Regions from separate parts of the Oceanobacillus sp. FSL W7-1309 genome, predicted to be linked through region 2. Evidence: riboswitches for the same ligand, from Rfam matches in the RefSeq annotation. Region 2 holds a riboswitch; each other region holds the start of a gene.
What was found. Region 2 has a riboswitch for S-adenosylmethionine ahead of NST46_RS17110 (carboxymuconolactone decarboxylase family protein). Riboswitches for the same ligand answer to the same signal wherever they lie in the genome.

Region 1 (2,271 bases), on a different contig from region 2:
CCCTCTTTCTAAAGTTGATTAATTAGTTGTTGGAACTGCTAGCCTCTCTACTTTGAGAATGGCATTTATTAATGTATCTTCTGTAATTTCTTCCGCCATTAAATGAATCGATTCTTGAGGCAGTAATGTTTTCTTAATAATACGTTGCAATAGTTCCTCGTCTCGAGCGTCAATGGATAAATGATTTAATGATGCTGGAAGCCCCCAATCATCATATACTGCTAATAGTCTTTTTAGCTCTTCATCCTTTTCTTCTAGAGCCAATTGAACTAAGATACCATAGGACACGATTTCTCCATGTAAAAATTGCTTGATGCTTTTAGCCTCTGTTAATCCATTATGGACGGAATGTGCACCAGCAATTCTTCCGGCCTTTTCCCCGAATCCGCCGACCATGCCACCAGTCATAATAATTGTTTCAATAACGCGTATGAGTGCATCCGATACCTTTTTATTGGATACCGATTCTAGTGCTTCTTTTCCATCCTTTAGTAAGATATCTCTGCACAAAGCTGCGGAGAATTGAGAAATCTGAAGCCAAACAGGTAAATCCTTATCCTTGTAAAAGGATCGAACTAAAGCATCTGCTTCATAATATTTAGCGAGTGTGTCACCAATACCGGCCTTCAAGTATTCAGGTGGCGCACCAGCAATAATAGCTGGCTCAATCAGCACGAGTGTATTTGCTACTGGGAACTCGGTATAGTGTGAATGGGTACCATCAGCTTGATAAAATACACTTAATGGTGTCCAAGCTGCACAGGTAGCTGCGATTGTTGGGATAAGTACGGATTTAATCCCGGCTTTTACAGCTGAGGCTTTAGTGAGATCGAGTGCTGTCCCCCCGCCAATACCGATTACTGCATCAACCCCATCATGTTGAAATGAAGTTGCGAATTGTTCGACAGCCTCAAGCGTACAATGTCCTTCCACAAACGTGATGTTTGAACGATCAAGCTCCTCTGGTATATAAGGAGAGGCAGCATTCCATGCCTTCCTGCCGCTAAGAATATGTATTTTCTTCACGCCTAACTCTGAAAGAAGTACACGTAACTCTTTTAAAATGCCTTCTCCGATTCGATAATGTCCTGGTGCGCCTTTCACAATTGCTGTTGTCATCTGAGCGTCTCCTTATCGTATTTCGGGAAAATAAAAATGCCTCTCTAAAAAAGAGAGGCATGGATATACTTGACAAGTAACCATCCTCTTATTTTCCAAAATACATATTGTATTTTGCAGGAATTAGCACCTATTCTCAGTTGAATTTAACTGGAATGGTTGCCGGGCTTCATCGGGCCAGTCCCTCCGCCGCTCTTCATAAGAGTGTTTATGAATTTGTTATTTCATATATCTTATAATCTATTGGTTGAAAAGTCAATTGATTTCATTTATTCATACTAAATCTGTTATATATTTACTGGATGATAATAAATGCATCGATTCCAGTGTTACGGACAACCTGTAAATGATTCTCTGCATTTGTCCTGTTTGTAAATGCACCAGCCTGAACGCGATACCAAGTTTCACCTGAAATCGTAACCTGTTCTACAAAAGCTTGAATGCCTTTAGAATTTAGGAAAGATACACGATCATCTGCATTTGCTTTTGATTTAAAGGAACCAGCAATAACCTTATACAGTTGGCCGGTACCAGGACCTCCGTTTTTTTCTTGCAGGTTAAATGCTCTCGCTAGTCCGTTGACATGCCCTTCTGCTACTCGCTGCTTCCATGCGTTCTGTTTCATTAAAGCTGCATTTCCACTATGGTCGATAAAACCATTTTCCGTTAGCATTGCTGGCATGGACGACTCACGTAATACATGGAAATTAGCTTTCTTTTTACCACGATTTCGTAATCCGTTAACTTTAATTATTTCTGCATGTAGAATGTCTCGATATCTAGCAGTCTGTGAACTATCTGAAAGGCTGCTATGAATGAAATCCTCATAGCCATCAGCAGAGCCGTTAAATGCATTACAATGAATAGATAGAAAATAATCAGCACCCCATGCATTTGCTTCATTTGTTCGTTGGGCGAGACTTTTTGTTGTGTTTCCAGTACGACTCATTTGAACACTAACATTACTGTAGTTTCCAATTAGCAGATCGCGTATTCGCAACGCGATATCAAGAACAACATCTTTTTCTTGTATTCCATTTCCAGTAGCACCGGAATCTGTTCCGCCATGACCTGGGTCTAAATAAAGTTTCATTAAAATCTCCTCCTAATATAACGTATGGTTGATAAGAAAAATCGAATTGGACAAACAAC
Region 2 (2,271 bases):
TTGCATTTCTTCCCTGCTCTACTGCACGTTTTCGAATATCTGCAGCGTAATTTTTCATTGCTTCCAGTGAATGTCCCTTTGTGAAAACTGCTTCAGCGTGTTTGGCTGCAAAATCTCTTCCTCTCGAAGAAGCACCAGCTTGAAAAAGTACTGGAGTCCGTTGTGGTGATGGCTCCGTCAAATGTGGACCAGGTACATGATAAAATTCACCTGTGTGATCGATCGTATGTACTTTTTTAGGATCTGCAAAGGTATCCGTCTCCTTATCATAAACAACCGCTTCGTCTTCCCAGCTGTGTTCCCATAACTTGTAAACGACCTCAAGAAATTCATCAGCACGGTCATAGCGTAAATTTTTAGGCAATCTACCTGACAGGCCCAGATTAATTGCCTCACTCTCTAAATACGATGTGACTACATTCCAAGCAATTCTTCCTTCTGTCAAATGGTCCAGTGTTGAAAGCTGGCGTGCAAGTGCGTATGGCTGGGCATAGGTTGCTGAAATCGTTGGAGCGAATCCGATGCGCTTTGTAACCGCTACCATAGCTGCAATTGGCATTAATGGATCATGTGCCGGCAATTGCACAGCATGCTTAATTGCAGCATCATGATTACTACCATAAACAGAATACGTGCCTAGCACATCGGCAATAAATACGGCATCAAATTTTCCTCGCTCTAACACTTGCGCTGTTTCTGTCCAATAATGAATTCGATTATGAAAAGCCCCCTTATCTTTTTCATGTTTCCATAACCCCATGGAATGAGGCGATGGTGAATTTTGTACAAAGCCGTTCAGATGAATTTGTTTTTCCAACTGGAACACTCCTCCTATAAATTTGCTTAGATATGGCTTTACTGCTCGCACGATTATCAGAAACAATACTACTCGTCAAAAGCGTTTAAGGCATTTACACTATGTGCGATTGCCGATCCAGCTTTCAGTGCTACAGCAACAAAAATTGCTTCAGAAATCTCTGCTAAGTTTGCTCCTGTATTTTTTGCATTTTTCGTATGCAAATTAATACAATACGCACAACCTGTTGTATGTGCACAAGCAACTGCAATTAACTCTTTTTCTTTTTCACTTAAGTTTTCTGCTTTTATGGAATGGTGATCAAAATTTAAAAATGCCTTAAAGGTTTCATCGTTCAACTTAGAAAATTCCTTTATTCGGTTGAAATACGATGCTTTATACAATTCCTCGTCACTATTTCCATCGTAAGCATTTAGTGCATTTACTCCATGTGCCGCAGCTGATCCCGCCTTTAATGCTGTTGCAACGAAAATCGCCTCTGCCACCTCTTCCTTACTTGCTTTCTGCTTTTTGACATTTTTCACATGTAAATCAATACAATACGGACATCCAGTAATGTGTGCCACAGCAACTGCAATTAATTCCTTTAACTTTACGGATAATTCCCCTTCAGCCAATGCTCGATTATTAAAAGCAAAAAATGACTCGAACGCATCTGGTGCATATTTCTTTAGTTCCTGAAGCCTTCCAAAATAATCCTTTCTGTACAAGCTATCTGTTTTTGTTACACCCATTTTCTTCGCTCCCTTTTCAAATTTACCTATTCATCGCAATATAATCTTTCCCATGATATTACTTGGTTTTTAATCAAATGAAAAAACCTCTTCTGATGAGGAAGAGGTTCTAAATCACTCATCTCATCTTTCAAGCATTTGCTTGCTGGAATTAGCACCTTGTTACATCATTGTAACGGTTGCCGCAGGATCGTAGGACCAGTTCCTCCCCTGACTCTTGATAAGAAAAATCATATTCAATTAATAGGAATTGTTCACATCATACACCTGGTAACGAATCATGTCAACTCTGTTTTTTGAATTTAATACAAAAGTTAGATATTTAGCGCAAGATGACGTTCATTTGACCTATATGAAACTATTTATTGTAACGTGCTCATTCCAAAGTTATATCGTCAAAATCTTTTGCTTTGCTAGCTCCTGTGCTACTCCAATAATCCAATCCTCTTGACCACCTACTGCACCCATTTATTGGATGCGATGAACGTTTTTTTAATCTTATCGCTAGTATGTAATATAGGTACGAGTTACAAACCAACCTTTATCTTTTCACAAAGTATTTGATGAATAAGTCCGTTATCAAATCAACTAAAACCTTAAAAAGCCTGTTTCCATAACAAATTTTCGTGGACAGACACGAATCCTCTCTTTAAGTCATAAAGATGTTATATAGGCAAAAGCCCAATCTTGAAGCAGACTGTTCACTTAGGAGGTGATTGC
Region 3 (2,271 bases), 840 kb from region 2:
TTCGTACACTCAAATATTACGACTGGTTAATGCTGAAATAAACTTTCTCATTATCATAAAATCGGTGTATCTTATCCATCGACTCTAAGTATATTAGTCTTGTTAAAGTCGCCATAAATGGGCTAACAAAGTGACTAAATTTTAGGCTGCCATAAATTTTTTCACACACTTCGGCTGCTGTCAAAGTCTCTGCTTTCACAATGCTTTCAACCTCATTTAACCGACGCTCATGTCCTTGAATCAATGTTTGTACACGTTCACTCAAGCGATGGATATTCTCACCATGCCCTGGTAAGGCTAATGCTGTCGGATAATGCTGCATCCGCTCAACGGATGCAAAATAATCGTTTAATGGATTGAATTCCTCCCCTGTCCACAAACCGATTACAGGAGAAATCTTATTTAAAATATGGTCGCCAATCAGCATTAGCTTCCTGTCTTTTTGATAAAAGCAATAGTGATCCGGAGCATGACCCGGTGTCCAAACAACCTCAAAACACTGATTCCCTAACAGGATGGTATCAGTTTCATCAAAGAATCCATCTGGTTCAAATTCATAGATAAAGGAATCATTACCTATTCTGCCAGGCAAATTCGGCCCCCCATGCATATGAAGCAAATCAGCAAGATTTTCTTTAATTTTCTTCTTATCACGATGTTTCAGCATTTCCTTATACCCGAGTTTCGATGTGTAAACGGGAACTCCCTTTTTCTCCTGAAACCATCTCGCTAGACCAATATGGTCCTGATGTGTATGTGTTAAAACAACCTTTTTCACTTCAACACCAGTATCAAATAGCGCTTCCCAAGTCGCAATTGCTTCCTCTGAATAAATCCCTGTATCAATAACGGTATAGCCATTCTCTCCTTTGACAAGATAGCTATTTACCTCTTGCATTCCTCCTGGAAAACGAACGACTAGCTTTTCTATACCCTCACTTACATTAACTAACAAAATATCATCCCCATTGTACAAAGCTCTTTCTATACTATTAATTTTAGCGTTGATCAGTTAGATTGCAAGAATCTCTAACTTTTGCAATTTTTTTCACGCTACATGTAATATTCTTAATTTTAATGGTTGACATTCAGAATCGTATGGAGTACTCTAATTATTAATTTCATACAAAAAACTTTCTTATCCAGAGAGGTGGAGGGACTGGCCCTATGATACCTCGGCAACAGACTTTTTAAGTACTGTGCCAATTCCAGAAGCAATGATTGCTTGAAGATAAGAAGAGATATTAGACGATACGGTGCCTAACCTCTTCTTATTTTTAAGAAGAGGTTTTTTCTTTTCTTTAAAGAAGTTTTAAAAAACTACTGGAGGGGATTAAATGGCAACGGTTCAAGCAGGAACAGAATTGCAACAGGCAATTGCATTACTGAAAAAGAAAAATTGGGTAGACCTCACGCACACATTCGGGCCAAACTCACCACACTTCGCAGCATTTGACGATGCCGAATTCAAAACACTTTTCACACATGATGATGGCTTTTTCGCACAACGATTTACCTTTCCTGGACAATACGGCACACACATTGATGCACCAATTCATTTTGTACAGGATCAACGTTATCTTGAAGAGCTTGAATTAAAGGAACTTGTTTTACCGCTTGTGGTGATCGATAAGTCAAAGGAAGCTTTAGAAAATAATGACTTCACCTTATCGAAAGAAGATATTCTAGCATTTGAAGCAATAAATGGTGAGATTGAAGCAGGTACATTTGTAGCGTTACGAACCGACTGGAGTAAACGTTGGCCAGATAAAACTGCTTTTGAAAATAAGGACGAAGCTGGTAATAGTCACTTGCCTGGATGGGGAATTGACGCATTGCGATTTTTATTTGAAGAAAGAAACGTAAATGCTGTCGGTCATGAAACATTTGATACAGATTCCTCCATCGATGTCCGAAAGAATGGCTCACTCATTGGCGAGTATTATGTGCTGGAGCAAGATACATACCAAATCGAGCTTCTAACCAATTTAGATAAAGTACCAACAAAAGGTGCTTATATCTTTAATATCGTTGCCAAACCAGAAAAAGCAACTGGATTCCCAGTAAGATCTTTTGCAATATTACCTTAATAAAAATATGGAGGGATTTTCATGACGAAAACATTAATTAAAGCACCATTTAAAGCAGATCACGTAGGAAGTTTATTACGACCGGACAGGGTTCATAAAGCGAGAAAGGATTTTAAAGAAGGAGCTATTCCGGCAAGTGAGCTTCGTACGATTGAGACAGAGGAAATTAAGCGAGTGGTTG

Region 1: linked by a shared signal. The riboswitch ahead of NST46_RS04830 (iron-containing alcohol dehydrogenase family protein) and the one ahead of NST46_RS17110 (carboxymuconolactone decarboxylase family protein) in region 2 are both predicted to bind S-adenosylmethionine.
Region 3: linked by a shared signal. The riboswitch ahead of NST46_RS21090 (cyclase family protein) and the one ahead of NST46_RS17110 (carboxymuconolactone decarboxylase family protein) in region 2 are both predicted to bind S-adenosylmethionine.

What each region holds. Positions count from the first base shown of each region.
Region 1 is NZ_JBBOBX010000001.1:1,070,519-1,072,789, reverse strand. Features, by position in the region: gene NST46_RS04830 (iron-containing alcohol dehydrogenase family protein) at 19-1,119, opposite strand; SAM riboswitch class I at 1,205-1,324, opposite strand; gene NST46_RS04825 (N-acetylmuramoyl-L-alanine amidase) at 1,415-2,212, opposite strand.
Region 2 is NZ_JBBOBX010000002.1:879,986-882,256, forward strand. Features, by position in the region: gene NST46_RS17105 (LLM class flavin-dependent oxidoreductase) at 1-817, opposite strand, end outside; gene NST46_RS17110 (carboxymuconolactone decarboxylase family protein) at 886-1,551, opposite strand; SAM riboswitch class I at 1,672-1,778, opposite strand.
Region 3 is NZ_JBBOBX010000002.1:1,721,098-1,723,368, forward strand. Features, by position in the region: gene NST46_RS21085 (MBL fold metallo-hydrolase) at 17-955, opposite strand; SAM riboswitch class I at 1,136-1,238, shown strand; gene NST46_RS21090 (cyclase family protein) at 1,338-2,090, shown strand; gene NST46_RS21095 (5-methyltetrahydropteroyltriglutamate--homocysteine S-methyltransferase) at 2,112-2,271, shown strand, end outside.